DNA from 4 places in the Streptomyces sp. NPDC060064 genome. Region 4 is predicted to be linked to each of the others. Evidence: riboswitches for the same ligand, from Rfam matches in the RefSeq annotation. Region 4 holds a riboswitch; each other region holds the start of a gene.
What was found. A riboswitch is a leader RNA that binds a small molecule or an ion and turns the genes downstream of it on or off. The one in region 4 is predicted to bind cyclic di-AMP.
Positions count from the first base shown of each region.

Region 1: it holds a riboswitch for cyclic di-AMP, as region 4 does, so the genes downstream of both, ACFWDI_RS08085 (transglycosylase SLT domain-containing protein) here and ACFWDI_RS13815 (M23 family metallopeptidase) in region 4, are expected to answer to the same signal.
Region 2: it holds a riboswitch for cyclic di-AMP, as region 4 does, so the genes downstream of both, ACFWDI_RS02015 (transglycosylase family protein) here and ACFWDI_RS13815 (M23 family metallopeptidase) in region 4, are expected to answer to the same signal.
Region 3: it holds a riboswitch for cyclic di-AMP, as region 4 does, so the genes downstream of both, ACFWDI_RS14905 (NlpC/P60 family protein) here and ACFWDI_RS13815 (M23 family metallopeptidase) in region 4, are expected to answer to the same signal.

Region 1 covers NZ_JBHWWF010000005.1:17,476-24,982, reverse strand. Annotated here, with positions in the region: gene hypF (carbamoyltransferase HypF) at 1-1,746, opposite strand, end outside; gene hypB (hydrogenase nickel incorporation protein HypB) at 1,743-2,507, opposite strand; gene ACFWDI_RS08090 (hydrogenase maturation nickel metallochaperone HypA) at 2,511-2,906, opposite strand; cyclic di-AMP (ydaO/yuaA leader) riboswitch at 3,558-3,746, shown strand; gene ACFWDI_RS08085 (transglycosylase SLT domain-containing protein) at 3,751-4,557, shown strand; gene ACFWDI_RS08080 (hydrogenase maturation protease) at 4,706-5,254, opposite strand; gene ACFWDI_RS08075 (hypothetical protein) at 5,251-6,690, opposite strand; gene ACFWDI_RS08070 (DUF6084 family protein) at 6,687-7,385, opposite strand; gene ACFWDI_RS08065 (DUF5947 family protein) at 7,382-7,507, opposite strand, start outside.
Region 2 covers NZ_JBHWWF010000001.1:417,200-424,706, forward strand. Annotated here, with positions in the region: gene ACFWDI_RS02000 (nucleoside triphosphate pyrophosphohydrolase) at 1-224, shown strand, start outside; gene ACFWDI_RS02005 (cytochrome P450) at 285-1,544, shown strand; gene ACFWDI_RS02010 (transglycosylase family protein) at 1,718-2,629, shown strand; cyclic di-AMP (ydaO/yuaA leader) riboswitch at 2,896-3,077, shown strand; gene ACFWDI_RS02015 (transglycosylase family protein) at 3,081-3,755, shown strand; gene eno (phosphopyruvate hydratase) at 4,074-5,360, shown strand; gene ACFWDI_RS02025 (septum formation initiator family protein) at 5,500-5,973, shown strand; gene ACFWDI_RS02030 (DUF501 domain-containing protein) at 5,998-6,585, shown strand; gene ACFWDI_RS02035 (exopolyphosphatase) at 6,582-7,496, shown strand.
Region 3 covers NZ_JBHWWF010000010.1:174,504-182,010, forward strand. Annotated here, with positions in the region: gene ACFWDI_RS14890 (esterase/lipase family protein) at 279-1,139, shown strand; gene ACFWDI_RS14895 (M23 family metallopeptidase) at 1,387-3,009, shown strand; gene pcrA (DNA helicase PcrA) at 3,086-5,527, opposite strand; cyclic di-AMP (ydaO/yuaA leader) riboswitch at 5,850-6,014, shown strand; gene ACFWDI_RS14905 (NlpC/P60 family protein) at 6,017-7,216, shown strand; gene ACFWDI_RS14910 (hypothetical protein) at 7,392-7,507, opposite strand, start outside.
Region 4 covers NZ_JBHWWF010000009.1:110,944-118,450, reverse strand. Annotated here, with positions in the region: gene ACFWDI_RS13835 (DUF5998 family protein) at 1-403, opposite strand, end outside; gene ACFWDI_RS13830 (GNAT family N-acetyltransferase) at 441-3,326, opposite strand; gene ACFWDI_RS13825 (HPr family phosphocarrier protein) at 3,488-3,769, shown strand; gene ACFWDI_RS13820 (GntR family transcriptional regulator) at 3,975-4,652, opposite strand; gene ACFWDI_RS13815 (M23 family metallopeptidase) at 4,865-5,623, opposite strand; cyclic di-AMP (ydaO/yuaA leader) riboswitch at 5,636-5,798, opposite strand; gene ACFWDI_RS13810 (M16 family metallopeptidase) at 6,013-7,401, opposite strand; gene ACFWDI_RS13805 (M16 family metallopeptidase) at 7,398-7,507, opposite strand, start outside.

The sequences.
Region 1 (7,507 bases), on a different contig from region 4:
CCGACGCACCGCGGCGTCGCCGCCCGGCAGGGAGACATGAGCGACGTGTCCGAAGCGGCTGAACCCGTCGTAGTCCGCCAGCAAGAACTCCCCGCCCCACACCGCCCCGTCGTCACCGTAGCCAGTGCCGTCGAACGCGACCCCGATCACGGGGCGGCTCCCGTCCAGTCCGTGCTCCGCCATCGCGGCGGCGACGTGGGCGTGATGGTGCTGGACCCGCACGACCGGCCGGCCGGCCGCGTGCCGGTTGGCCCACTGTCCGGAGCGATAGCCGGGATGCCGGTCGGCCGCCAACAGCTCGGGGTTCACCCCGGTGATCGACTCCAACTGCGTTTCGGCGCGCTCGAACGCCTGCTGTGTGGCGAGGTCGTCCATGTCCCCGATATGGGCCGACAGCCAGGCCCTGTGCCCTTCCGCGAGACAGAACGCGTTCTTGAGGTCGCCCCCGACAGCGAGGGCCGCCGGTACGGGTAGGGGCAGCACGACGGGCAATGGGGCGTAGCCACGAGCGCGGCGGATCATCAGCGGCTCCCCGTCGCACACCCGCACCACGGAGTCGTCGCACGGCACGTGGATCCCGCGGTCGTGCGCGAGCCAGGCGTCTGCCAGGTGCGCCAGGCGGGTCAGTGCGTCGGTGTCTTCGGTGACGATCGGCTCCCCCGCCACGTTCCCGCTGGTCATCACGAGCAGGCGCGGCCCGTCGGCATCGCCGGGCAGGCCGAGAAGCAGATGGTGCAGAGGTGTGTAGGCAAGCATCACGCCAAGATCGGGACTGCCGGGGGCGACCTCCTCCGAGGGATTCGGCAGTCCCGGCGGCACAGCGTCAGGCCGACGGCGCAGCAGGACGATGGGCCTGACGCCGCCCGTCAGCAGGCTTCGCTCCTGGGGGCCCAGGTGCACAAGGTGCTCGATGTCGGCGATGCTCCTGGCCATCAGAGCGAACGGTTTGTTCCCCCGGGCCTTGCGGTGGCGCAACGTGGCCACGGCCCGGGAGTTGGAGGCGTCGCAAGCGAGGTGGTAGCCGCCGAGGCCCTTCACGGCGAGGATCGCGCCTTGGGACAGGAGCCTGCGGGCCTCGGCGATGGGGTCCTCGGCGGATACGGGCCGAGGCGAATCTTCCGTATTCGCTTGCGCCACGAGCAGACGCAGGCGTGGGCCGCAGGCGTGGCAGGCGACCGGCTGCGCATGGAAGCGGCGGTCGGCCGGATCGGCGTACTCCCGGGCGCAGTCGGCGCACATCGGGAAGTCGGCCATGGTCGTGTGGTCCCGGTCGTACGGAAGACCGCGGACGATCGTGAAGCGGGGGCCGCAGTGCGTGCAGGTGATGAAGGGGTGGCGGTGACGCCGGTCGGCCGGATCGGCCAGTTCCGCGAGGCAGGCGGCGCAGGTCGCCATGTCCGGCGACACCAGGGTGCGCGCGGTTCCGCACGTGGTGGATGCGGCGATGGTGAACCCGTCACCCCCGGTGGTGGGGACCTCCTGATGGTCGACGGACTCCACCCGCGCGAGAGGCGGCGCGTCCGCGGAGATGCGGGCACAGAAGAGAGCGACGTCAGCGGGTGGCCCTTCGACTTCCGCGACAACGCCCTCACCGGTGTTGGTCACATGGCCGACCAGGTCGAGCCCGGTGGCGAGTGTGTACAGGAACGGCCGGAACCCGACGCCTTGAACCACGCCCCGGACAGTGACCCGCCTGCGCTGCACCGCCTCCTCCGCGACGGCGGCGGCCGACTGCGGACCGCTCACGAGCCGGACTGCGCCATGGCGCCGGAGGCCGCCGTATGGGTATGCGTACCGTGTTCGTGCTGATGGAGATGCTCCTGACGGGCCATGACGGGCGCGTGGACCGGCCCGCCGTCCGCCGCCGCCGTCGCCCGGTCCAGCAACGCGCCGACGCCGTCGCCCCGACGCGCGGACGTCAGCAGCACTTCCACCCCCGGGTTGACCTGCGCGACGTTCGCCCGAAACGCCGCCTCGTCGAACTCGACCGCCTCTGCGATGTCGGTCTTGGTCACCACCACCAGGTGCGCCAGACCGAAGGCGGTGGGGTACTTCAGCGGCTTGTCCTCCCCCTCCGTCACGGAGGCGAGCACGACCCGCAAGGACTCACCGAGGTCGTACGAGGCCGGACAGACCAGGTTGCCGACGTTCTCCACGAACAGCAGCCGGGTGTCCTCGGACAGCCATCCGTCCAGGTGCCGGCTCAGCATCCCGGCCTCCAGATGGCACAGACCGTCGGTCAGCACCTGCTTGACCGGGACTCCTGAACGAGCCAGGCGCACAGCGTCGTTCTCGGTGGCGAGGTCGGCGGTCAGGGCCGCGACCCGTACGCCCCGCTCCCGTGCCAGCAGCAGCTCGCCCTCCAGCAGAGCGGTCTTCCCACTGCCGGGGCTGGACAGCAGATTGACGATCGTGGTGCCGCGGGCGGCAAGTTCGGCGCGCAGCGTGTGCGCGGTCGCATCGTTCTTGGCGAGGACCGCCTGTTGGAGATCGACCACACGGCACATGCTTCAGCACTCCTCGAAAATGGGTTCACGGGCCCGTTCGTGCTCCTGGCCGTCCTCCCAGTGCACGCTGACGATCTGCAGTTCGCGGCCCGAGAGCAGCTCGGCGGTCGCCTCTCCGCACACCGGACAGCACAGCTGCGGCGGCATTCCGACCGCCCATTCATCCGCGCACGGTTCGCAGCGGGCACGACCCGGCACGGAGTCCGCGACCAGCTCGGCACCTTCCAGAACGGTCCCGGCACAGGCCAGTTCGAAGCAGAAGGAGAGAGCGTCGGGGACCACTCCGGCCAACTCGCCGACCTGGAGGCGTACGGACGTCACCGCGGTGACGCCGCCTGCTTCGGCCGCCGCCTGCTCCACCTGGCCGACGACAGCCAACGCGATGGACATCTCGTGCATCGCTCTCCGTCCTGGCACTGGCCGACCGCCGTCGAACGCTCTGGGCCCGGTGGGCGTCGCCCGCCCGCGCAAGCTGAGCGCTGGGGCCGTTCGGCACCATTACAGGCCGGGACCCGGCGGCGGGGAGCCCGGCACGCCGACGCCACCCGGCCGCGTACACCGTTCGGGGCAGCGGCGGAAGCCGTACCGGTCTCGGGGTGCACGTCGCCACAGCACAGCCCGGCCGGGAGGGTGGCTCCAATTACCACCTAAACGGACAGAACATACCCATAGGGCATTAATGCATGCATAGGTTGAATGTAGGGATTGAATACGCACTCCGGGAGCGCGGTTCCGCTTCGAAGTGTCCGGAATGGGCGTTTGCTCGACATTGCTCCCGACATCCATTTTGCGGGAAATCACGCGACTTGTCGTGCATTTTCGCGGCGCCGTGGGGCAGACCGTCCCGCATCGACGCTCGTGATATGGGTCACGTCCGTGACGCTGCGCGAAGGGCGCCGGCCTGGCTCAGTCCCGTGCCCCAAAAGGAAAGTTGAGTTCCCCGCCCTCGGTGGATCACGGGATTTTCCGCGGCAGAATCCGCCGCGTGGATTGCAGTGGTGAATTCAGGGCTTGTTCCATCCAGCCCTTTTCGCTTACGGTCACCGCAATCCGGACGGAACGCCGAATCCTGCCGCCGTCCGGCAAAACCCACCCACTTACGTACGGCAGGAGCGGGGGACCCAGGTAAGCCGCCGATCCGGAATCCGGAACGGCTCGGGGTGAAGTCGCATTCCTACTGCGGCCGGGCATCTCCAGCCCGAACCCGACAGCTGACCTCGCAGGCGACGGAGAGGAACTCGCCATGCCCGCAAAGGGTAAGCATCGCCGTCCCAAGTCCAGCCCGATCACTCGGGGTTTCGTCGCTGCGGGTGCGGGAGGTGCCGCACTCGTCCTGCCGGTGATCGGCGCGACCACTGCCGGCGCGGCGCAGCCGACGGCGCATCCCTTCACAGCTGAAAAGGCTGTGGCGCCGACCGTCGCGAGCACCACGCCCGTAGCCGCGAAGAAGGCCCTGCCCACCACCTATTCCGTCGTTGTGGGCGACTCCCTTTCCAAGATCGCACGGGCGCACTCCCTGAGCGGCGGCTGGATGCAGCTGTACAAGGACAACCGGCGGGCAATCGGTAGCAACCCTTCGCTGATTCACGCGGGTCTCAAGCTGTCGGTCGGCAAAAAGGCCAAGGTGACCCCCAACACGTCTGCTCCGGACGAGCGGGCCAGCCGCTCCGCGCAGAGGAGCACGCTGGCCACCAATGGCGCCGCCACCACCGCGAAGCCCGCGACCTATTCGAACAACCTCGACGGCTGGATCAGGGAGTCGCTCGACGTCATGGCCAAGCACGGCATCCCCGGCTCGTACAACGGCATCCACCGGAACATCATGCGCGAGTCCTCGGGCAACCCGCTGGCCATCAACAACTGGGACTCCAACGCCGTGAAGGGAACCCCGTCCAAGGGGCTCCTCCAGGTCATCGACCCGACGTTCCGTGCCTATCACGTGCCCGGCACGTCGATGAACAGCTACGACCCGGTCGCCAACATCACCGCCGCGTGCAACTACGCCGCCGCCAAGTACGGCTCGATCGACAATGTGAACGGCGCCTACTGACGCCCGGTCACCTCAGTCGCGTCACATCCTGCGGATGCGCAGATAGCGCATGAGGTCCGGCAGGGCCAGCCGGACGACGGCGGCCAGCGCAGTCGCGGCAGTAGCGGCGGCCGCGCCACCGATGATCGTCTTCTTCATGCTCTTCTCCTCACTTCGCAGCCTCGCCGACCGCAGCCGGTGGCGCGGACGGTTCCTGCTCGCCGTCCCGCAGCAAGCCCATGATCAGCCGTACGGCCTCCGGCACCGCGGCGGCCACGGCCGGACTGAGACCGATGCCTTCCTCCACACCGGCGGGTTCGCATCCCACTACCAGGATGCGCCGCGGCGGCCGCGCGCCGGTGCCGGCGCAGAGGGTCTCCAGGAGAGCCAGGACCGCGTCGGGGGACATCCGGTGACCGTCCAGCAGCGCGTTCCGGGGCTCGATGCCGCCCGCGCCGTCGGCTTCGATCAGATACACCGTGCCGGGTTCGCCGCCGCGCGCCGTGGCATCGACCAGGACGAGCGTGTCGTAGCCGTCGAGAAGCTGATACGCCAGGTGTACGCCCCGTACGCCGATGTCCACGACCTCGGCGTGCTCCGGCAGCTGTTCCGCGGCCAGCCTGCGCACGGTCTCGACGCCGAAGCCGTCGTCGCCGAGGAAGATGTTTCCGACCCCGGCGACCAGAATCCGGTCGTTGTTCCGCTCAGGACGTGTCATGCGTCCTCCAGGGGGGCGACCTCGTCGGGCTGGAAGTACAGGAAGCGGCCCTGCTCGCGGCGGATGTCGGCTCCTGGATCGCCCTCGACGGTCACTGCCAGATGCACTGCCCCGTCCACGTCGTGCAGCACCGCCTCGACCCTGGCGCTGCGGCCGTGCAGGAACAGGTCCTGTGCGTCGGTGCGCCGCAGGCCCGGGCGCAGCAGCACGCGGCTCCCGGCCCCCAGCGACCGGCCGTCCACGACGACCCGGTCGCGGGCCGGGTCGAAGCCGGAGTCGCTCGCCGGGTCCCACCACGGGGTGCCCGGCGCCTCCACGCCGTATTCGTCGGTAAACCCGCGACAGGCGGGCGGCGGGGGGGCGTCCGACGCGTCGGGGCCGGTCACCTCCCGTAGCGCACGCACCGCACCGTGCAGGCGCTCAAGGACTTCAGGGGGCATCGAGTCGGCCAGGTCGATCACCGCGCCGGCCCGCTCGTCGGTGCCACGAGCCTCTCGCTTCTCCTCATCGGTGAGGGCTGCGGTGCGCAGCGCGAGGATCTCGTCGATCTCGGTGGCGTCGTAGAGAGCCCCTGGGCTCTCCGGGGCGATGGCGGGGTGGTCCTCCAGGATGATCGGGGAAGACAGCACCAGGTCCGCGCGGCCGGGTTCGCCGGCGAGGACCGGCCAGGTGTGCAGGTTGCGGCAGGACGCGATCGCGCCCTTGGCCCACTCGGGCGGATCCGTCATCGACAGGAACGACCCGGCGCTGAGGCCCATCAGCAGATGCGCGGCGACCAGCGAGCGCGGCAGCGCCGCGTCACGGTCGGCCGTGCCGTCCGGCGGGCTCCAGCTGCTGGTGTTCTCCACGACAGCGGTCAGACGCATCACCCGGTAGGGACCGTCGAGGTCACGTGCGGACAGCCGCACGGCGCCACTGATCTCCTCGCATCGGCGAATCAGCCGGCCCACCGTCCGGCCGGTCGCGTCCAGGACGGGCTCGGTCTCTTCGCGGGCAGGGCGGGTGAAGGGAACGGTGACACCGTCTCCTGCCAGCTCCTCCACGTCTGCGAGCACCTCGACACGCTCCTCGACGCCCTCGTCCCAGGGCACCAGGACGCGGTCCTCGAGGTGGAGTTCGCGCACCGTCTCGAACCCGCCGTCCTGCCGGGCCTGTTGCACGGTCCTGCGCCGGGCGTGCAGGAAGCGCACCTCGACCGCCAGCGTCGCGCCCGCCTTCGGTTCCATCAGACATTCGGTGTGCTGGAAGTCGTGCTCCTGGCACTCGGAGCCCCAGGCGGGCGGCACGAGCACTCCGAACTGCCAGCGCAGCCGGTTCTTGGCCGCCGAAGCACGGTACGGGTAGAGCACATAGCCCTCGAAGAGGACCGCGTCGGCCACCTGTCGGGCGACGGCGAACCGGGCTTCCGTCGCCGGTGCGAAGGCAGTTGTCGTCAACGTGCCGTCCTTCCGGTAGCGCGTGGCAGCAGCGCTCGGTCCAGGGCGTGGACCGGCTGGGGGTCCGGCGTGCCGGCCTCGGCCAGCAGGGCCCGGACGGCCGCCTCCCAGGAGGGATGTGCCCGCCGCGAACGGAAGGCGAGCAGCGCGTCCATGGTGTCGCGCGGCAGCCGGATCCAGCCGCAGCCGGGGAAGTGCTGCTCGACCATCTCCTGCCACACCTTTACCGGCATCCGGAAGGCCGCCTCCCGGTCCCACGGCACGGGTTCGACGCGGAAGCCGCCTGCTCCGGTGAATGCCGTTCCGGAGAACAGCATGAGCAGCGGCACCTCGCCCGCCTCGAGGGCGTTGAAATACCGGGTGGCGGCGACGTCCATGTCGTACGTGCAGGGGACGGCGAGGTCGGTTTCCGTCTCTCCCGTGAAGCTGGGAACCATGTGCGAGACCTGGGCGAACTGAACCGGCTGAAGCGTGCTGCCCCAGCGTGAGCGCTCTCCGAAGAGGTCGGCCAGCCCATCGGCCTCCGCGGGAGCGTAGCCGCGCCGCGCGGGTTCGATACGGATCTGGCAGCGCAGGGCCAGGGCGTGCACGCGGGCGTTGTCGGACGCGGTGATGCGCAGCCTGAAGACGAGTGTCGGACCGGCGGCGTACCGGTCGGCCCGTACGCCCGTACACGTGAAGGCGAACTCCGTCATGGCCGGTCCGCCCCCTGCACCACTTGGGCGCGGCCGCCGACATGGGCGAAGAAGGCCTCCAGATCGGCCCGGGCCTCGGCTCCGCCGTCAAAGCCCTGCCACAACAGGCGCATGCGGCCCAC
Region 2 (7,507 bases), on a different contig from region 4:
TGCCGCTGGGCCAGCCCGGCCTCGCGCTCGCAGCGAAGCTCGCCTCCCGGGTCCGTACCGCGGGACTTACCGTGCCGCTGCCCGCCGGCGAGGGCATCGGGTACGAACTGCTCGCCCTCGCTGCTCGTGCCGAGGAGGCGGGCACGGATCCGGAGGCCGCACTGCGCGCCGCTGCCCGGGCCTACCGGGATGCGATCCGCGCGGCGGAGGGCCACGCCGGTTAGTACCTTTCGGTGCCCCGGTGCCAGGAAGGCCCTCGACGGGAAGCCGGATAACGTCGGGGCGTGAGCAACACACCTGCCCCCGAACTCTTCACCTGGGAGTTCGCCACCGACCCCTACCCCGCCTACGCCTGGCTGCGCGAGCACGCCCCCGTGCACCGCACCCGGCTCCCCAGCGGGGTCGAGGCATGGCTGGTGACCCGGTACGCCGACGCCAAGCAGGCGCTCGCCGACCAGCGGCTGTCCAAGAACCCGGTGCACCACGCCGAGCCCGCGCACGCCAAGGGGAAGACGGGGATCCCGGGCGAGCGCAAGGCCGAGCTGATGACGCATCTGCTGAACATCGACCCACCTGACCACACCCGGTTGCGGCGGCTGGTGTCGAAGGCGTTCACTCCGCGCCGGGTCGCCGAATTCGCGCCGCGGGTGCAGGAGTTGACGGACCGTCTCATTGACACCATCTTCGAGAATCAGCACAGCGGGGAGAAGGGGGAGGCGGACCTCATTCATGAGTTCGCGTTCCCGCTCCCCATCTACGCCATCTGCGACATGCTCGGAGTCCCGCGCGAGGACCAGGACGACTTCCGCGACTGGGCGGGCATGATGATCCGGCACGGCGGCGGGCCGCGCGGCGGTGTGGCTCGTTCTGTGAAGAAGATGCGTGGCTATCTCGCCGAACTCATCCACCGTAAAAGGGAAGATCCGGGCGACGACCTCATCTCGGGGCTCATTCGCGCCAGTGACCACGGCGAGCACCTCACCGAGAACGAGGCCGCCGCGATGGCCTTCATTCTTCTCTTCGCGGGCTTCGAGACGACGGTCAATCTCATCGGCAACGGCGTCTACGCGCTGCTGCGCAACCCGGGGCAGCGGGAGCGGCTCCAGGCCTCGCTCGCGGCCGGGGAGAGCGAGCTGCTCGCGACAGGTGTCGAGGAACTGCTGCGGTACGACGGGCCGGTGGAGCTCGCGACCTGGCGGTTCGCCACGCAGCCGCTCAGCCTCGGCGGACAGGACATCGCCGCCGGCGATCCCGTACTCGTCGTACTCGCCGCGGCCGACCGGGATCCGGAGCGGTTCACGGACCCGGACATTCTCGACCTCTCCCGGCGCGACAACCAGCATCTCGGGTACGGGCACGGCATCCACTACTGCCTCGGTGCGCCGCTCGCCCGGCTGGAGGGGCAGACGGCGCTGGCGACGTTGCTCCGCAGGATGCCCGACTTGCGGCTTGCGGGAGATCCGGCCGATTTGCGATGGCGCGGGGGGCTCATTATGCGCGGATTGCGCACTCTGCCCGTTGAGTTCACACCTCGACAAATCTGACGAAGCGTCAAGACTGTGACTTTCACGTGATCTCCGCTGCATCGACTTGTGACCAACGTTCGAATGCCGCTACCTTCACCGTCGTCCCACCAGTCACATCTGTGGTCAGGCCTGTGGTCAGATCCGCAAGACATGGCTGTAGTCACGTCTGTAGTCACGCGAAAGGCAACCGCATGCGCTCCGGGAACGGACGACACCGCCGACCCCGCCAGGCTCCGGCCATCGTCGTCGCGGCAGGGGTGACTGGATCGGCCATCGCCATCCCGCTGCTCGGCGCCGGATCGGCCTCCGCCGCCGACGCCTCCACATGGGACCGCGTCGCGGAGTGCGAGAGCGGCGGCATGTGGAGCGCCGACCTCGGCAACGGGTTCTACGGCGGTCTGCAGCTCTCGCAGCAGACCTGGCAGGACTTCGGCGGTACGGCGTACGCGCCCACCGCCGACCTCGCGAGCCGCTCCCAGCAGATCGCGGTCGCGGAGAAGGTCCTCGACGCGCAGGGTCCCCAGGCGTGGGCCAGCTGTTCGCTGCTGTCGGGGCTGACGAACGACGGCGCCGCGACCGGCGTCGACCCGGGCGCCATGCCGTCGCCGGGGCAGAGCACCCCCGCACCGCCGGCCGCGTCCGCGGAGCCCTCCGCCGGGACCTCCGGACCCGCGGAGCCCTCCGCCGAGCCGTCCGTGGACTCCTCCGCGCCGGCGAGCCCCAAGGCGTCGACCCGGCCGTCCGAGTCGACGAACCCGGGTGCCGGGCAGGACGCCGGCGCCGACAGCGGCACCGGCAAGCACCGTGGCGCCCCGGAGGAGACCGAGCCGGGCAATACGGACAATCCGCGCGAAGATGCCCGCCATGCCTCGCGAGGTGACGGTGCGACACGTGACGAGGTCGACAAGACCGGCAACACCGACAAAGCGGACGCCCTGCCCGGCGAGTACACCGTCCGTCCCGGCGACAGTCTGTGGGCCATCGCCGACGAGCAGAAGCTGCCCGGTGGCTGGTCCGCGATCTACGACGCGAACCGCGAGACGGTCGGCGCCGATCCGGATCTCATCCTCCCTGGCCAGAGCCTCGATCTGGACGTGAAGTAGCGGCAGTTCGCTGGCGTATGTCCGAGTTTGTTCAACTGAGACATGGGTCTCTTTGTCCCAACTGGCATATCTCGCCCCTCGGGTCCGGTTGTTCCGCTTCTCACCTGCGGAAACGAGAGTTCCCTGAGTAGTGAAATGGGCGATTCCTCCCCGATGTTCGTCTTTGGACATCGGGGAGAGCTGTGTCTACGGTCTGAACCGCTCGCCACCGCGGGCACCACTGACCGTCACGCCGAATCCTGCCGCCGGTCGGGGGGAGTAGTCGTTCGCACAGAGCGCCGAAGGCAGGAGCGGGGGACCCAAGGTAAGCGCCGGGCCCGGCCGTTGAGAGCAGTACGCAACGGCCGACGGGCCGGCTTGGGGTGAAGCCGCGCGCAGCATGCGCGGCCGGGCAACTCACTTGGCCCGAACCCGACAGCTCACCTCGTAGGCGTCGGTGAGGAGACGTTCCATGCTGTTTTCCAGCAAGAACAAGCACCGCCGCCCGTCCAAGGCCACCCGCATCGCCGCGCTCGCCGGTGTCACCGGTGCCGTCGTCGCCGCCCCGCTGATGGGCGCCACCTCCGCCTCCGCCGCGACCGCCTCCGAGTGGGACAAGGTCGCCCAGTGCGAGGCCGGTGGCAACTGGTCCATCAACACCGGCAACGGCTTCTACGGCGGCCTGCAGTTCTCGGCCTCCACCTGGGCCGCGTACGGCGGCACGGCGTACGCCTCCTCCGCCGACCAGGCCTCCAAGTCCCAGCAGATAGCCATCGCCGAGAAGGTCCTGGCCGGCCAGGGCAAGGGTGCCTGGCCGAACTGCGGCGTCGGCCTCTCCAACGCCGCCTACAACGGTGGCTCCGGCACCACGCAGCAGGCGCAGCCCGCCCCGAAGCCCGCCCCGAAGCGCGCCGATGCCCCCACGACGCGCTCCGAGCGCCCCGCCGCCCCGGCGAAGTCCGCGCCCGCAGCCAAGGGCTTCAAGAAGGGCGACGGCGAGTACAAGGTCAAGGCCGGCGACACTCTCGGCACGATCGCCGAGGCCAAGAAGGTCAAGGGCGGCTGGCAGAAGCTGTTCGACCTCAACAAGGACATCGTCAAGGACTCCGATGTGATCTTCCCGGGCCAGCAGCTCCACCTGAGCTGACCTCCCGGGTCCCAGACCCCCGGTGCGGCTCCACCTGAGCTGACCCCGGGTCCCAGACCCCCCGGTCCGGCGCGTCTCCCCCCCGTACGCGCTGGGCCGGGGCTCTGTCTGTTCCGGTCGGTACCCGTCCCGGTCCTTGCCGGGCCCTCGTGGCGTTACCCGCAGGTAGTTCACGTGCTGTTTGTCCTGCGCCGCGAGTCTTCGGGGCGTTTTTCGTCCCAGCGGGCGGGCAACGGCTGGCCGATGCCGTGGAGCCGGTTAGGCTCATGTCGCAAGGCCAAGAGACCCTGCACTTCTCGCGTCACATCCCAGAAGGAGATGCTCGTGCCGTCCATCGACGTCGTCGTAGCCCGGGAAATCCTGGACTCCCGAGGCAACCCCACGGTCGAGGTCGAGGTTGGCCTCGACGACGGCAGCACGGGCCGTGCTGCTGTTCCGTCCGGCGCCTCCACCGGTGCGTTCGAGGCTCTTGAGCTCCGCGACGGTGACCAGAACCGCTACCAGGGCAAGGGCGTCGAGAAGGCCGTCCTCGCCGTCATCGAGCAGATCGGCCCGGAGCTCGTCGGCTACGACGCCACCGAGCAGCGCCTGATCGACCAGGCGATGTTCGACCTGGACGCCACTCCGGACAAGTCCTCCCTCGGCGCCAACGCCATCCTCGGCGTCTCCCTCGCCGTCGCGCACGCCGCCTCCGAGGCCTCCGACCTGCCGCTCTTCCGCTACCTCGGCGGCCCGAACGCGCACCTGCTGCCCGTTCCGATGATGAACATCCTGAACGGCGGCTCGCACGCCGACTCCAACGTGGACATCCAGGAGTTCATGATCGCGCCGATCGGCGCCGAGTCCTTCTCCGAGGCCCTGCGCTGGGGCGCCGAGGTCTACCACACCCTCAAGTCCGTCCTGAAGACCAAGGGCCTCTCCACCGGCCTCGGCGACGAGGGCGGCTTCGCGCCGAACCTGGATTCCAACCGCGCCGCCCTGGACCTCATCCTCGAGGCCATCAAGCAGGCCGGTTACGCCCCGGGCAAGGACATCGCGCTGGCGCTCGACGTCGCCGCGTCCGAGTTCTACAAGGACGGCCTGTACGAGTTCGAGGGCAAGTCCCGCTCGGCCGCCGAGATGACCGAGTACTACGAGGAGCTCGTGGCGGCCTACCCGCTCGTCTCCATCGAGGACCCGCTCTTCGAGGACGACTGGGCCGGCTGGAAGGTCCTCACCGACAAGCTGGGCACCAAGGTCCAGATCGTCGGCGACGACCTGTTCGTCACCAACCCGGAGCGCCTGGCCCGCGGCATCGAGGACGGCGCCGCGAACGCCCTGCTCGTCAAGGTGAACCAGATCGGTTCGCTGACCGAGACCCTGGACGCCGTGGAGCTCGCCCAGCGCAGCGGCTTCAAGTGCATGATGTCCCACCGCTCCGGCGAGACCGAGGACGTCACCATCGCCGACCTGGCCGTCGCCACCAACTGCGGCCAGATCAAGACCGGCGCCCCGGCCCGCTCCGAGCGCGTCGCCAAGTACAACCAGCTGCTGCGTATCGAGGAGATCCTCGACGACGCCGCGGTGTACGCGGGCCGCTCCGCCTTCCCGCGCTTCAAGGGCTGATCATCGGCTGACGCCCTGTCATTCGCGCTGTGCATCCAGAGAAGTGAATGGGTGGCAAAGGCGTAGCGAAGCGAAGCGTCCCCGGTCACGGTCCCGTACCGTGTCCGGGGACGTACGCGCGTAGTGGGGAGGCGAGACCATGGCACGCAAAGGGGACCAGGACCGGTTCTCCACCGCGACCAGGCTGCGGCTGCTCGGCGAGCAGACCGCGGCCCGCGTCTACCGTTCCCAGAGCCGCCGGCAGGACCGCCGCTCCCGGCTCACCGGCCGGGCGGCGTTTCTGACCCTGGTGATCTGCTCGCTGGTCGTCGCGCTCGCGTACCCGATGCGTCAGTACGTCTCCCAGCGCGCCGACATCGCCGAGCAGCGGCGCAGGATGGACGACGCCGAGCAGCAGGTCGAGCGGCTCAGGGACGAGAAGGCGCGCCTCCAGGACGACAGGTACATCGAGCGGCTGGCCCGCGAGCACCTGCACTTCGTGCTTCCGGGAGAGACTGGGTACACGGTGATCGACCCCGAGGCCGCAGAGCACCGCCGTACCGACGAAGGCGCGGCGGACCGTCCCTGGTACTCGAACGTCTGGGACGGCGTCGACAACGCCGACCGCAAGTAGCAGCCAAGTAGAACCAAGGCAGGCATGGAAACGCCCCCTCCCACCACCGACCCCACTCCGCCGACCGACGCGGACATCGCCGCGTTCAAGGAGCAGCTCGGCCGCCCGCCGCGCGGCCTGCGCGCGATCGCGCACCGCTGCCCGTGCGGACAGCCGGATGTTGTCGAGACCGCTCCGCGACTCCCCGACGGCACCCCGTTCCCGACGCTGTACTACCTGACCTGCCCGCGGGCCGCGTCGGCGATCGGCACGCTCGAGGCGAACGGCGTCATGAAGGAGATGACCGAGCGCCTGGCGACCGACCCGGAGCTGGCCGCCGCGTACCGCGCCGCCCACGAGGACTACATCGCGCGCCGTGACGCGATCGAGGTGCTGGAGGGCTTCCCCAGCGCCGGCGGCATGCCCGACCGGGTGAAGTGCCTGCACGTCCTGGTCGGCCACTCGCTCGCGGCCGGGCCCGGGGTGAACCCGCTGGGCGACGAGGCGATCGCCATGCTCCCCGAGTGGTGGCGCAAGGGCCCCTGTGTCGCGCCGTGTGAAGCGGTCGCGCCCGGTGAAGCGGTCGCGCCCCGTGAAGAAGCCGCGGCTCGTGAAGAAGGGGACAAGGAGTGACCCGGGTCGCCGCCGTCGACTGCGGTACGAACTCCATCCGCCTCCTCGTCGCCGACGCGGACCCCGAGACCGGCGAGCTGGTCGACCTCGACCGGCGGATGATCATCGTCCGGCTGGGTCAGGACGTGGACCGCACCGGACGGCTCGCGCCCGAGGCGCTGGAGCGGACCTTCGCGGCCTGCCGCGAGTACGCCGCCGTCATCAAGAAGCACGGTGCCGAGAAGCTCCGCTTCGTGGCCACCTCCGCCTCGCGCGATGCCGAGAACCGCGACGAGTTCGTCCGCGGCGTCCTCGACATCCTCGGCGTCGAGCCCGAGGTGATCACCGGCGAGCAGGAGGCGGAGTTCTCCTTCACCGGCGCCACCGGGGGCCTGCCGGGTCACGAGGAGCGCCTGGTCGTGGACATCGGCGGCGGCTCGACCGAGTTCGTCGTCGGCGAGGAGCACGTGCTGGCCGCGCGGTCCGTCGACATCGGCTGCGTACGGCTCACGGAGCGCCACATCCGCAACGATCCGCCGGCGGCCGACGAGATCGCCGCGATCCGCGCGGACATCCGGGCCGCGCTCGACCTGGCGGAGGAGACCGTCCCGCTGCGGGAGGCGCGCACCCTGGTCGGTCTCGCCGGATCGGTGACGACGGTCGCGGGGATCGCGCTCGGCCTCGACGCATACGACTCGACGAAGATCCACCACGCCCGGATCCCTTACGAGCAGGTGGTGAGGATCAGCGACACGCTGCTGGAGTCCACGCACGAGCAGCGCGCCGCGTACCGGGTCATGCACCCGGGGCGCGTGGATGTCATCGGCGCCGGGGCGCTGGTGCTGAGGGAGATCATGGAGCGGATCGGCGCGCGCGAAGTGGTCGTCAGCGAGCACGACATCCTCGACGGGATCGCCTGGTCCATCGCCTAGAGACCGGTCTC
Region 3 (7,507 bases), on a different contig from region 4:
GTTTCACGGTGGATAGGGAGGGGGAAATCACACGTGGGACATGTTCGCTATGCGTCGTACCCGCATCACGCGGCACACAAGCCGCAGCGGGAACGGTCGCACGGGGAGCCGCTACAGGGTCGTCGCAGCACCGCGCCGTCAGCCGCACGGCGCGGTGCTGCGACCCCTCCGACACCGGCCCGGCACGGGCACAGAGCCGTACAAGAGCCTGAGCGGCGCCCCATGAGGGCACAACGGGGGACAGAGCCGTCTCCGGCGTGCCATTCGGGAGGTCGGCCATGAAGGTCTTGCCCTTCTTTCCGCTGTGTCTGCGCCCCGTGCGACACCTACGAATCTCGGCCGCGCTGCTGCGGGCCACCGCCCTCGAGCTGGCGATCCTCGCCGGGCATCTGCTCCTCTACCCTTCCGGCCTCACCCCGGAGCGCCGTACCCCCGACCACCCCGGACCGAGGAACGCCGAGCTGCCGTCCCAGGCCGCGGCCCTGCCGACCACCGCAGGCCCCGCACACCCGCCCGCCGTGCTGCTCCACGGTTTCGTCGACAACCGCTCCGTCTTCGTCCTGCTCCGCCGCTCCCTCGCCCGGCACGGCTGGCACCATCTCGAGTGCCTCAACTACTCCCCTCTGACCTGCGACATCCGCGCCGCCGCCGATCTGCTCGGCCGGCACATAGAGGAGATCTGCGCACGTACGGGGCATCGCGAGGTCGACATCGTCGGGCACAGCCTCGGCGGTCTGATCGCCCGCTACTACGTACAGCGCCTCGGCGGCGACCAACGGGTACGCACTCTGGTCACGCTCGGCACCCCGCACTCGGGTACCGCCGTCGCCCCGCTCGCGAGCGCACATCCCATAGTTCGCCAGATGCGTCCGGGATCCGCCGTGATCGAGGAGCTGCGCGAGCCCGCACCCGGATGCCGTACCCGTTTCGTCAGCTTCTGGAGTGACCTCGACCAGATAATGGTCCCGGTCGAGACGGCCTGCATCGACCATCCGGACCTCATCGCGCAGAACGTGCGCGTAAGCGGAATCGGACATCTCGCCCTGCCGGTCCACTCCGCCGTCGCGACCGGCATCCGCCAGGCGCTCGAATCGAGCGAGTCGGAGGCAGGCGCCTCGGGAGCCGTCTCGGTCGCCTGATTTGGCGCCCGATTCAGCGTCCGACCAGGTAACCGCACGTCGAACATATTTCGAACGTAGGGCCAAAGCTGTGCCCACAGTTCCCCGAAACACGGCCGAATGCCCGTTTCCTGATTACCTAAAACCTGCGGAAGATTGTCGCCGTCGCATACCGCCGGGTACAGTCGCGCCACTGCTTTCCCTCTGGGGCTCCCCGCTCTCCCGGGCCCCGGAACCAGGTCCTGCTGCCGAGGCGAGAGAGAAGTTGGTGAACGACCAGCACGCCCACGCCGGGTACGTCGGACACGACGGGTACTCCACTGGCGGCTACGACGCCGACCCCCTCTTCGGCGCCCTTCCGGGCAGCCACGAGGCGAACCACAGCGGTCAGTACGACAGCAGCCAATGGGACACCGGGTCTCACCAGACCCCCGGTTACGACGTCTACGCCACGCAGCAGGCCCAACAGCCGCAGCAGACGCAGCAATTCCCGCAGTACGAGGCGACAGGCCAGTACGACACCACAGCCCAGTGGGACAACACGGGCCAATGGGACGCGACCGGTCAGTACGACACCGCCGGTCAGTACAACAACACGGGTCAGTACGACGCGACGGGTCAGTACGACACCACAGGCCAGTGGGACGCCAGCGCCTGGAACCAGACCGCGCAGACCGGTCAGTACGAGACCGCCGCGGCCACCTTTGCTTACGACGCGACCGGCCAGTGGGCGGCGCCCGCCTTCGACACCGGCACATACGACGCCACCGCCTGGAACACGGGCGCCGAGGCCTTCGTACCGCGACAGTTCACGCCGGAGCAGGAGTTCAGCCCCGCGCCCGAGTTCACGGTCGACACCGGGTACGAGACCGGCTACGAGAACCCGGCCGAGTACACGACCGAGCACCAGCCGGACTTCCAGACCGAGGCCCACTTCCAGCCGGAGACTCAGCCCGACTTCGACACCGACACCGACACCGGGTTCGAGACGGAGTTTGAGACCGAGTTCGAGGCGGAGTTCGACACCGAAGCCGAGCCCGCAGCCGAACTCGACCACGACTCCGACCCAGAGGCCGAGTTCGAGCCGTCAGCCCTCACCCCCGTCACACCCGTCACGCCCCGCCCCGTCCGCCGTGCCGGCGGAAGCCGAGGCCGCCGCCGTACCCCCGCCAAGCGCTCGGCGCTCCTCACCGTCGCCGTACCCTCCGCCTGTGTGATGGGTGTCGCCGGTATCGCCGCCGCCTCCGTCGGTGGCCTCGCCGACAGCAGCAGCACCAAGGACAGCACGACCAACCTGGCGGCCGCCGATCCGGCCTCCGTCAAACCCGTCGCCGCCAACAACAAGATGGACACGCAGCTCGCCGCTCTCAGCGCCGACGCCCGCGACTTCGGCGACCGTGCGTCGCGCACTCAGGAACGCCTCGATCTCAAGGCGCGCCAGGAGGCGGAGAAGAAAAAGCGCGAGGAAGAGGCCAAGCGCCGCGAGGCCATGCGCCCCAAGTTCGTACTGCCGGTGAAACAGCAGGGCCTGAGCGCGTACTACGGCCAGGCCGGCGTCAACTGGATGTCCGTGCACACCGGCATCGACTTCCCGGTGTCATACGGCACCGAGGTGATGGCCGCGACCGACGGGACCGTCCGTACGCAGTGGAACAGCGCCTACGGCAACATGGCCATCGTGACCGCGCCCGACGGCACCGAGACCTGGTACTGCCACCTCAGCAGCACCAAGATCCGCTCCGGTTCGATCAAGGCCGGTGACGTCATCGCGTACTCGGGCAACTCCGGCAACTCCACCGGACCGCACCTCCACTTCGAGGTCCGGCCGGGCGGCGGCTCGGCGATCGACCCGCTGCCGTGGCTTCGCAGCCACGGCCTCGACCCGACGTAACGACCAAGCGACGTAGCGACGTAGCGACAACCCGCCGAGGCGACGACCCGCCGAGGCGATGTAACGACGAAGCCCGCTACAGCTTCTCGACCGGCGCGTAACGCAGCAGCAGCCGCTTCGGCTTGGTGTCCCCGAAATCGATCGTCGCCTGTGCGTCCGCCCCCAACCCCGTCACCTCCACCACGGTCCCCAGACCGAACTGGTCGTGCGTGACCCTGTCGCCGACGACCAGCGCGATCACCGGCTTGTCGCTCGTACGCCGCGTGGCGAATCCCGAAGCACCGCCGCCCGACCGTGAGCGCGACGACGACAGCGACGAGGCGATGCCGGACGTCGGACCGGCGGGCGCGGCCATCGGGCCCGTCCGCTTCCACTCCAGGTGGCGGCCCGGGATCTCCTCCAGGAACCGCGACGGCGGGTTGTACGAGGGCTGACCCCACGCGCTGCGCATCGACGACCGCGTCAGATAGAGGCGCTCGCGGGCGCGCGTGATGCCGACGTACGCCAGCCGTCGCTCCTCCTCCAGCTCCTTCGCCTGGCCGAGGGCACGCATATGCGGGAAAACGCCGTCCTCCATGCCGGTCAGGAACACCACAGGGAATTCCAGGCCCTTGGCGGTGTGCAGCGTCATCAGCGTGATGACACCGGATCCGTCCGCGTCCTCGTCCGGGATCTGGTCGGAGTCGGCGACGAGCGCCACCTTCTCCAAGAACTCGGCGAGCGTGCCCGCGCCGTCCTCCTCGCCGCGCTCCTGCTCGAACTCGAGCGCCACGGCGGCCAGTTCCTGAAGGTTCTCGATACGGGTCTCGTCCTGCGGGTCGGTGGACGCCTGCAGCTCGGCGAGATATCCGGTCCGCTCGAGGACGGCCTCCAGCACCACCGCCGGACCCGCGCCCGAGTCGACGACGGTACGCAGCTCCTCCATGAGCACGTTGAAGCGCTTCACGGCGTTGGCGGAGCGGGCCGCCATGCCGTACGCCTCGTCCACGCGGCGCAGCGCCTGCGGGAAAGTGATCTTCTCGCGCAGCGCGAGCGCGTCGATCATCGCCTCCGCGCGGTCGCCGATACCCCGTTTGGGGACATTGAGGATCCGGCGCAACGGGACATTGTCCTCGGGGTTGGCGAGGACCCGCAGATAGGCGAGGACGTCCCGGACCTCCTTGCGCTCGTAGAAGCGCACTCCGCCGACGACCTTGTACGGCAGCCCGACCCGGATGAAGATCTCTTCGAAGACACGGGACTGGGCGTTCGTACGGTAGAAGACGGCGACGTCGCCGGCCTTCGCGTCGCCCGCGTCCGTCAGCCGGTCGATCTCGTCGGCAACGAACTGCGCCTCGTCGTGCTCGGTGTCCGCGACATAGCCCGTGATCTGCGCGCCGGCGCCGGCGTTGGTCCAGAGGTTCTTGGGCCGGCGGCTTTCGTTCCGCTCGATGACGGCGTTGGCGGCGGAGAGGATCGTCTGCGTCGAGCGGTAGTTCTGCTCGAGCAGGATCGTCGTCGCGTCCGGGTAGTCCTCCTCGAACTGGAGGATGTTACGGATGGTCGCGCCGCGGAAGGCGTAGATCGACTGATCGGCGTCGCCGACCACGCAGAGCTCGGCCGGCGGCAGGTCCTCGTAGCCCGTCCCCACCAGCTCGCGTACGAGCGTGTACTGAGCGTGATTGGTGTCCTGGTACTCGTCCACCAGGACGTGCCGGAAGCGCCGCTGGTAGTGCTCGGCGACGTCCGGGAAGGCCTGGAGGAGGTGGACGGTGGTCATGATGATGTCGTCGAAGTCCAGGGCATTGGCCTCGCGCAGCCTCGCCTGGTACATGCGGTAGGCCTCGGCGAGCGTCTTCTCGAAACCGTCGACGGCCTGGTCGGCGAAGGTCTCCTCGTCGATCAGCTCGTTCTTCAGGTTCGAGATCTTCGCGCTGAAGGACTTCGGCGGGAACTTCTTGGGGTCGAGGTCCAGATCGCGGCAGACCAGTGCCATCAGTCGCTTGGAGTCGGCGGCGTCGTAGATCGAGAACGACGAGGTGAAGCCGAGCTTCTTGGACTCCCGGCGCAGGATGCGGACGCACGCGCTGTGGAAGGTCATGACCCACATGGCGTTGGCGCGCGGCCCGACGAGCTGCTCGACGCGTTCCTTCATCTCGCCGGCGGCCTTGTTGGTGAAGGTGATCGCCAGTATCTGGCCGGGGTGCACGCTGCGGGTCCCCAGCAGATGCGCGATCCGGTGGGTCAGCACCCGGGTCTTGCCGGACCCGGCGCCGGCCACGATGAGCAGCGGCGACCCGGTGTGCACAACGGCGGCACGCTGCTGCTCGTTCAGCCCCTCGAGCAGGGCGGCGGGGTCCACGACGGTGCGCGGGGCGCCGTCGCGGTAGTACGGGTCCCGGGCCGGAGGCACGTCGAATGCACCCTGGAAGAGATCGTCCGGGATCTCTTCCGGGGCCGAGTCCTCGGGCGGTGGCGGGTGCTGCTCCGCGCTGGGCTGGAGGTCCGCCAGGAAGCTGTCGTCAAAGAGGCTGCTCATCGCTCTACGAGTCTAGGCCGCCGCACTGACAGCCCGCGGCCGCATTGCGATACGACTCCGACAGCGGATCCGGCGCGACTCGGGCAGCGACTCGGGCAGCGACTCGGGCGACGAGACCGACGAGGAGCCCGACGACGCTGCGCGATCGGGCCGCTCCGCTGCGCTGTCGGGCGGCGTCGGCCCGTGAGCGACTCCTCACTCAGCCGCGAAGGTCACGAAAATGTATCGGACATATCGAACATCAACCTTCACAGCAACCACACGAGTTGGCTAGCGTGCTCGATCAGGCGGCCCGTACCCCCCTGGCGACTCGCGCCGAATCGGGCGGCCTGCGCCGAATTCGAGCTCTCTTCACGGGAGTTCGGAACCGGGGACCCACCATGCACAACCTGGGGTGAATCGGACCGTTCCCCCCTCGGTCCGTAGGGCGACCTTCCGTTCCGCCCGAACCCGACAGCTAACCCGGTAGGCGGTCCACGGAAGAAGGAGATGCCGGCCTTGGCGTCGCATCGCAAACCGCGTACCCGTACCGGAATTGCCGGAATGGCAGGACTACGCACCAACTCCCCCGCCGTCGGGTTCACGACGGCTGCCCTCGCCTCCGTCACCCTGCTGTCCACGCAGAGCGCCAACGCCGCGCCCACCGAGCCGAAGCCCTCCGTCGAGGAGGTGCAGAAGAAGGTCGACGACCTGTACCGGCAGGCCGGCACCGCGACCGAGAAGTACAACAAGGCCAAGGAATCCACCGATGAGAAGCGGCGCGAGGTCGACCAGTTGCTCGACGACGCCGCGAAGCGCACGGACAAGCTGAACGAGTCCCGGCGCACGCTCGGCAACTACGCGGCCGCGCAGTACCGCACGGGCGCGGTCACCCCGACCGCCGCCCTGCTGCTCGCGGACAGCCCGCAGGCGTACTTCGACCAGACACAGCTGATGGACCGGATGACCGACCGTCAGCGCACCGTCATCGACGACTACGAGACCCAGCGGGCCGCAGCCGCCAAGCAGCGAGCGGAGGCGACGAAGAGCCTCGAGTCGCTCACGGACTCCCAGAAGGCGCTGCGCACCAGCAAGCAGGAAGTCCAGGCGAAGCTGAGCGAGGCGCGTTCGCTGCTGTCGAAGCTGACCGCCGAGGAGAAGGCGCGGCTCGCGGCGATCGAGCGCGAGAAGGAGGAAGTGGCGCGTCGCAAGGCCGAGGCCAAGGCCAAGGAGGAGGCGAAGGCCCGCGCCGACGCGGAGGCGGAGCGCAGGCGCCGGGAGCAGGCGCAGCAGCCGGGCGGCGACACCGGCACGGGCACAGGTACGGGCACAGGCACCGGCTCCAGCGGCGGTGCGTACGCGGCCAAGGCCGACAAGGTCCTCTCGTTCGCCCGCTCGCAGATGGGCAAGCCGTACGTCTGGGGCGCCACGGGCCCGAGCTCGTACGACTGCTCGGGACTGACCCAGGCCGCCTGGAAGGCGGCCGGCGTGGATCTGCCGCGCACCACCTGGGACCAGGTGAAGGTCGGCACGCGGATCGCGACAAAGGATCTGCTCCCGGGCGACCTGGTCTTCTTCTACGACGACATCAGCCACGTCGGCATCTACATCGGCGACGGCAAGATGATCCACGCGCCCAAGCCCGGCGCGAACGTCCGCGAGGAGTCGATCTACTACATGCCGATCTACGGCAGCGTGCGTCCGGCATAGCGGAACAACCGGCACAGCGGAACAAGTGGAACGCCCGGACCCGACCGCGCCCGGGCGTTCCCAGCACGGAAGGCCACGTACGGAAGGCCACGGACGGCAGACCACGTACGGCAGACCACGTACGGAAGACGTGCCACGTACGGAGAACGCCGCTCTCACATCGGGAGCGGCGTTCTCACGTCCAGAGCGTGGCGATGAAGATGTTCGCGACCGTCAGTCCGCCCACCGCCCCGAACAGCCCCTTCTCCACCTTCTCCTCGTCCCGCTTCACATACACCAGGCCCAGGATCA
Region 4 (7,507 bases):
TACGGGAGACGGCGCCCCAGCCGATGGTGAGGACGACCTCGCGGGGCAGGGTGCCGGGGGTGTACGACTCCGGGTTCGCGACGACGCGGCTCACCACGACCGACGAGATCCGGCCGAGCTTGACCGATTCGGTCGAGGTGGTGGCGTAGGGGGTCGGGGAGCTGGAGTCGGCGGCCTGCTCGTCGGTGTGGCTGACGATGAAGCGGTTGGCCGTCAGGACGAGGACGGTGACATGGCGGCGCACCTCGTTGGCGTCGAAGGTGGTTTCTTGGTGCACCAGGTACGACGCGATCTGCTCGCCACCGACAGCGGCCTCCACCGCCTCGGCCACGAGGGCCGGGTAGTAGCCGCTGCGCTCGATCGCCGCGCGCAGCCCCTGGGTCGTCGTACCGGTCTTCGCCATGCGGTCCATCCTACGGGGCTCGGGGGGTGGTGAGCGCTCAGTAGCTGGGGAGTCGGCGGGGGCCCAGGTCGGTGCGGGCGGGCGACGGCGCGAGCCGTACGGACGCGCCGAGCACAGAGAAGCCATGCTGAGCGACGACGACCGGTTCGAGGCTGATTCCGACCACTTCCGGGTGATCGTCGACCAGTCGTGACACCCGGAGCAGCAGCTCTTCGAGGGCCGGGGTGTCGACGGGCGCGGAGCCCCGCCAGCCGAAGAGGAGCGGGGCCGTCCGGATGGTCCTGATCAACTCCGCGGCGTCCCGGTCGGTGGCGGGCACGAGCCGGTGGGCGGTGTCACCGAGCAGCTCGGAGGCGGCTCCGGCCAGCCCGAAGGAGAGCACGGCGCCGACGGCTGGGTCGATGGCGGCGCGTACAACCGTGTCAACGCCGCGCGGGGCCATCGCCTGAACGACGGGCTGGAGCTCCTCGGGCTTGCCGAGGGTGTCGGTCAATTCGCGGTACGCCTGCCGCAGTTGCGCCTCGTTGGCCAGATCCAGCCGTACGCCGCCGAGGTCGGCGCGGTGGCGGAGGTGCGGTGCGGTGGTCTTGAGGGCGACGGGGTAGCCGAGGCGGCCGGCGGCGGCCACGGCGGCGTCGGGACCGGGCGCGGGGAGGGTCGGCCGTACGGGGATGCCGTACCGGCCGAGGAGCTCGTGGGCGGCAGCGGGCCCGAGGGTGCTGCCGCGAGGGTCGGTGAGCCCGCCGAGCAGTGCGTCGATCTGCGCGGCCGCGCCGGCCTCGTCGATGTCCTCGTACTGTGGCACCCTGCCGGGCTCGGCGGCCTGCCGGCGCCACTGGGCGTACTTGACCGCCTCGGAAAGGGCTCGGACGGCCCGCTCGGCGGCGGGGTAGGCGGGGATACGGGAGGCGTGCGGGGCGGTCGCGGGGGCAGGGGCGGCGTAACGGACGGCCGCGGAGACGGCGGACGAGCTCGGGGCGGGTGGTCGGGTGCGGACGGCCTGCGGCGCTTCGTGACCGGGGCCCGGGTTCCCGTCGTCGGTCGCGGGGGCCGGGACCGTACGCGTACTCGTCGCCGCCGCCAGCGCCTCCGCCAGACCCCCGATCTCCACATGGACCACCGCGACCGGTTTGGCCGGGGCCGTGGTGACCGCGTCGCGCAGCGCTGCTGCCAGGACCTCGCCGTCACCCGACTCCGTGACGCCGTTCTCCCCCACCCACGGGATCGCCGTCACCACCACCGCGTCGCAGGCGTCGTCCACCAGGGCCTCGGCGAGGGCGGCACGGAAGTCCGCGGGCGTGGCGGCCGTCGTGAGGTCGCGCGGCCGGAGGGGACGGAGGCCGTCGGCGAGGCAGGCGTCGTACGTGAGGAGGCCGAGGGACTCGGAGTTGCCGAGGATCGCCACGCGCGGTCCCGCGGGCAGCGGCTGGCCGGCCAGCAGCAGGCCCACGTCGACGAGTTCGGTGACGGTGTCGACGCGGATCACGCCGGCCTGGCGGAACAGCGCCCCGACCGTGGTGTCGGGGATCCGGGTGACCGGCACCGCGTGTCCGGGCGGCGCGCTGCCGCTGTGCCGGGCGCCCTTCACCACGACGACCGGTTTCACCGCCGCCGTTCGCCGGGCCAGGCGCGTGAACTTGCGCGGGTTGCCGATCGATTCGAGGTACAGCAGGACCACATCGGTGTCCGGGTCCTCGTACCAGTACTGCAGAAAGTCGTTGCCGGACACATCCGCGCGGTTGCCCGACGAGATGAAGGAGGACAGCCCGGCGCCGCGCCGGTGCAGGCCGGCGAGCAGCGCTATGCCGATGGCGCCGGACTGGGTGAACAAGCCGATGCGGCCGGGCGCCGGGGACTCCGGGGCCAGCGAGGCATTGAGGCGGACGGTGTCGGCGGTGCTGATGATGCCGAAGGAGTTCGGGCCGATGATGCGCATCCCGTACGAGCGGGCCTGCCGCACCAGTTCGCGCTGGCGCTCCCGTCCTGCGGCCCCGCTCTCGGCGTATCCGGCGGTCAGCACGACCAGCCCCTGGACGCCGTGCTCGCCGCAGTCGGCGACCACTTCGGGCACCCGCTCCGCCGGGACGGCCACGACCGCCAGGTCGACGGTCTCCCCGATCTCGCCCACGGAGCGGTGGGCCGGGACGCCGTCGACCTCGGCCTGGCCCTCGGGAAAGGCGCGGTTCACGGCGTAGGTACGTCCCGTGTATCCCCCACTGAGGAGGTTGCGCAGGGCGGTACGGCCCACGCCGCCGGGCACGCGGCCGGTGCCGATGACGGCGACCGAACCGGGCGCGAGGAGGCGCTGCACGGAGCGGGCCTCGGCGCGCTGCTCGCGGCCGCGCTGGACGGCGAGGGACTCCTCGGTCGGTTCGAGGTCGAGGGTGAGATGGACGGAGCCGTCCTCGAAGCTGCGCTTCTGGGTGTAGCCGGCATCCCGGAACACCTTGATCATTTTGTTGTTGGCGGGCAGCACCTCGGCTGCGAACCGCCGGATGCCGCGTTCGCGGGCCACCGCGGCGATGTGCTCGAGGAGGGCGGAGGCCACGCCGCGACCCTGGTGGGCGTCCTGGACGAGGAAGGCGACCTCGGCCTCGTCGGCGGGGGCGCTCGCGGGCCGGCCCTCTGCGTTGATCCGGTCGTAGCGGACGGTGGCGATGAACTCGCCGCCCACCGTGACCGCGAGACCCACCCGGTCCACATAGTCGTGATGGGTGAAGCGGTGGACGTCCTTGTCGGAGAGCCGGGGGTAGGGCGCGAAGAAGCGGTAGTACTTCGACTCGTCGGAGACCTGCTCGTAGAAGCTGACCAGACGGTCGGCGTCCTCGGTGGTGATGGGCCTGATGCGCGCGGTGCCGCCGTCGCGCAGCACCACGTCTGCTTCCCAGTGGTCGGGGTAGGCGTGGTCCGACGAGGTCTGCATGGGGAAAGCGTACGGCTCACCCACGGGTCGCGGAGGAGGTTGCCGCGGGGCAGTCTGAGAAGGCCGATCGGCGGCCGATCCCGGGTCCGGGGCCGGTGCGAGCACGCAGAAACACATGAGAGACTGGTCTAGACAACCACTGAGACTTGAAGGGCAACACCATGGCTGAGCGCCGCGTCAATGTCGGCTGGGCCGAGGGCCTTCACGCCCGCCCCGCTTCCATCTTCGTCCGTGCCGCCACGGCCGCCGGCGTCCCCGTGACGATCGCCAAGGCGGACGGCACCCCGGTCAACGCCGCCTCCATGCTCGCGGTGCTCGGCCTGGGCGCGCAGGGCGGCGAGGAGATCGTGCTCGCTTCCGCGGCGGAGGACTCCGACGCCGCACTGGACCGTCTCGCCCGGCTCGTCGCCGAGGGCCTCGAAGAGCTTCCCGAGACCGTCTGAGCCGATCAGGCCCATTACCCACGGCAAAGCCGCGGTGTCCCGAATTCTCGGACATCGCGGCTTCGTCTTTTCTGGACGCAGCTTTCCCGGACGCAGCTTTTCTGGACACGGCTTTCCCGGACGCGACTTTCGGCTCCGGCGCTTTGAATGCGGGCAGCAGAAAAGAGGCCCCGCCAATGTCTACCCTTTGTATACGGTGCACCTGTTAATGGCGGGCGCTTGCGATGTTTACGGCATGTTGCGAAGTCCTCACCCGCTCGAGGCGGCGCAGCCGGTGCGCGGCGGCAGCCCGTTCGGTATGCACGGCCGTCAGCGCCCGCGCCCGTTCCGCGTCGCCGCGCGCCACCGCGTCCACGATCGCGCCGTGCTCGATCCAGGACTCGACAGGCTTGGCGGGCTGCTCGACGGCGTACATCCAGGCGATCTTGTGCCGCAGCTGGGTGAGCAGAGCGATCAGCCCCGGACTGCCTGAGGCCTGGGCGAGCGTCTCGTGGAACCACCCACCCAGTGAACGCAGATCCTCGCCCTGACCACGGCGGGCCCGCTCCTGCCCCAGTCTGACCAGGCCACGCAGCACCTTGAGATGTGCCTCGGTGCGGCGCTGGGCGGCGCGCGCCGCACCCATGGGCTCCAGCAGCATCCGGATCTCCAGAAGGTCGGCGGCCTCCTGCTCGGTGGGCTCGGCGACACAGGCGCCGGCGTGACGGCGGGTGGTGACGAAGCCCTCGGACTCCAGCGTGCGCAGGGCCTCGCGCACCGGGACCCGGGAGACGCCGTAGCGGCGTGCCAGCTGCTCCTCGGTGAGCCGGCTGCCGCGCTCGAATACACCGGAGACGATGTCGTCGCGGATCGCCGTGCATACCGAGTGCGCGGGAATGCGCATGACCGAACCTCCGCTTTAATCCGCGCGAAACGCAGCCGATTGACGTCTGTTCGGTGACTCTATTGCAGTGGGCGGGATTTTCCGATGGGAGACCGGAATCCATGGATATCTTTTGGCCAGAACTCCGGTGGGGCGGCAAACGCCGAAGGCCCCGGCGGGGAGCCGGGGCCTTCGGGAAGCACGCGGGACCGGGCATCGGCCCCGTCGTCGGATCAGACGTTGACGCCGTGCGCGCGCAGGTACGCGACCGGGTCCATGTCGGAGCCGTACTCGGGGCTGGTGCGGGCCTCGAAGTGGAGGTGCGGACCAGTGGTGTTGCCGGTCGAGCCGGAGTGGCCGATCCGCTGGCCCGGGGTCACCGACTGGCCTACCGAGACGCTGATGGACGAGAGGTGGCCGTACTGCGTGTACGAGCCGTCGTTCATCTTGATCACGATGTTGTTGCCGTACGCGCCGCCCCAGCCGGCCTCGACGACGGTGCCGGAGCCGACCGCGTGCACGGTGGAGCCGGACGCGGCGTGGAAGTCGATGCCGGTGTGACTGCCGGAGGACCAGATGGAGCCGCCGGTCTTGTAGCCCGTGGACACGTACGAGTGGGATATCGGCGCCACGAAGGAGTTGAGGCGCTTGCGCTCGGCCTCCCGGGCGGCGCGCTCCTTGGCCTGGCGGGCCTCCTTGGCGCGCGCCTCGGCCTTGCGCTTCGCCTCGGCCTTCGCCTTGGCCTCGGCGGCCTCCTGCTTCTGCGCGGCGGCCTGGTCGGCGATCTGCTCGGCGAGGGAGTCGGCGGCCACGATCTGGGTCAGGCCGGTGTCCTCGACGGTGGTCGCGCCGGTCTCGGCGGCAAGTGCCGGGGAAGCGAGGGTTCCGATGACGCCGGTGGTGGCGAGAGCCGCGACGCCGGCGATGTTCGCCCTCTTGCGCGTCATTCGGCTCGGGGCACGGTGCTTCCCGGTGGCACGGGTGAACGCCATGAAGTGGCTGATCCTTTCCTTCCTTCTCGCCTACCGGGTTAGCTGACGGGTTCGGAGCAGGAAGGTCTCCTACAGGCCCCTCCGCAGGTGCGAAGGCGCCCGATTCACCCCAGGGACTGAGTGGGTCCCCGGCTCCCCAGGCTCGCGCCAGACGGGGACTCGGCGATGACTGTCCGATGCCGCGGATGCGGCGGGCTACTGGCGGACAGCCGGACCGACGCTAGGCGGGCCGTCTTTCAATCGCCAAACAGACAGGCCCTTTTGTAGCGCACGCCACAGGGCAGACAGGCAACCTCTCCAACAAAACGGGCATAAGGCGGAACCCCGGCATCACAAGGGATGCCGGGGTTCCGCTTGTCCGTTTTGAGTTGTCTGCCGGATATCCTCAATCAGCCTGTGACAACCGTCACTTCGCCGATGCCGAGCGCCTTGACCGGCTCCTCGATCTGCGAGGCGTCGCCGACGAGCACCGCGACAAGACGGTCCACCGGGAAGGCGCTGACAGCCGCGGCCGTCGCCTCGACGGTGCCGGTCTCGGCCAGCCGTACGTACAACTGCGCCTGGTAGTCGTCCGGGAGGAACTGCTCGACCTGGTCGGCGAGCGTGCCCGCGACAGAGGCGGCCGTCTCGAACTTCAGCGGGGCGACACCCACCAGGTTCTGCACGGCGACATCGCGCTCGGCGTCGGTCAGACCTTCGGCCGCGAGCGTACGCAGCACCTTCCAGAGGTCGTCCAGCGCCGGTCCGGTGTTCGGGGTGTCCACGGAGCCGCTGATGGCGAGCATCGCGGCGCCCGACCCGTCGGGAGCGGAGCGCAGCACCTGGCCGAAGGCCCGTACGCCGTAGGTGTAGCCCTTCTCCTCGCGCAGCACGCGGTCAAGGCGCGAGGTGAGAGTGCCGCCCAGGCAGTACGACCCGAGCACCTGGGCCGGCCAGACGCGGTCGTGGCGGTCCGGGCCGATGCGGCCGATCAGCAGCTGCGTCTGGACGGCGCCGGGACGGTCCACGATGACCACACGGCCGGTGTCGTCGGCGGTGATCGGCGGCTTGGGACGGGGCGCGGCGCTGTCGCCCTTCCAGGTGCCGAGTGAGTCGGCGAGCACGGCGTCCAGATCGACGTCCGTGAGGTCGCCGACGATCACCGCGGTGGCGGTGGCGGGCCGGACATGCGCCTCGTAGAAGGCCCGTACGGCCGCGGAGTCGATACGGGCGACCGTCTCCTCCGTGCCCTGGCGGGGGCGCGACATACGCAGGGAGGCCGGAAAGAGCTCCTTGGAGAGCTCCTTGGCCGCACGGCGGGCCGGGTTGGCCGTCTCGTGCGGGATCTCGTCCAGCCGGTTGCGTACCAGCCGCTCCACCTCGTTGTCGGCGAAGGCCGGCGCGCGCAGCGCCTCGGCGAGCAGACCGAGCGCCTTCGGCAGCCGGGAGACCGGAACCTCCAGGGAGACGCGGACACCCGGGTGGTCGGCGTGCGCGTCGAGGGTGGCGCCGCAGCGCTCCAGCTCGGCGGCGAACTCCTCGGCGGTGTGCTTGTCGGTGCCTTCCGACAAGGCGCGCGCCATGATCGTGGCAACGCCGTCGAGGCCCTCCGGCTCGGCGTCCAGCGGGGCGTCGAGGCAGATCTCGACGGCCACCACCTGCTGGCCGGGGCGATGGCAGCGCAGCACGGTGAGGCCGTTGTCCAGCGTGCCGCGCTCGGGGGCCGGGAACGCCCAGGGGCGGGCCGCGCCGGCCTTCGGCTGCGGGTGGAACTCCATGGTCACGGCAGCGTCGCTCACTGGTCCGCCCCTTCGCGCTCGTCGTTCTCGTCGCTGTCGCTGTCGCCGTTGTCCGCGGAGAGGGGCTCGTAGACCAGCACCGCCCTGTTGTCCGGGCGCAGCCGGG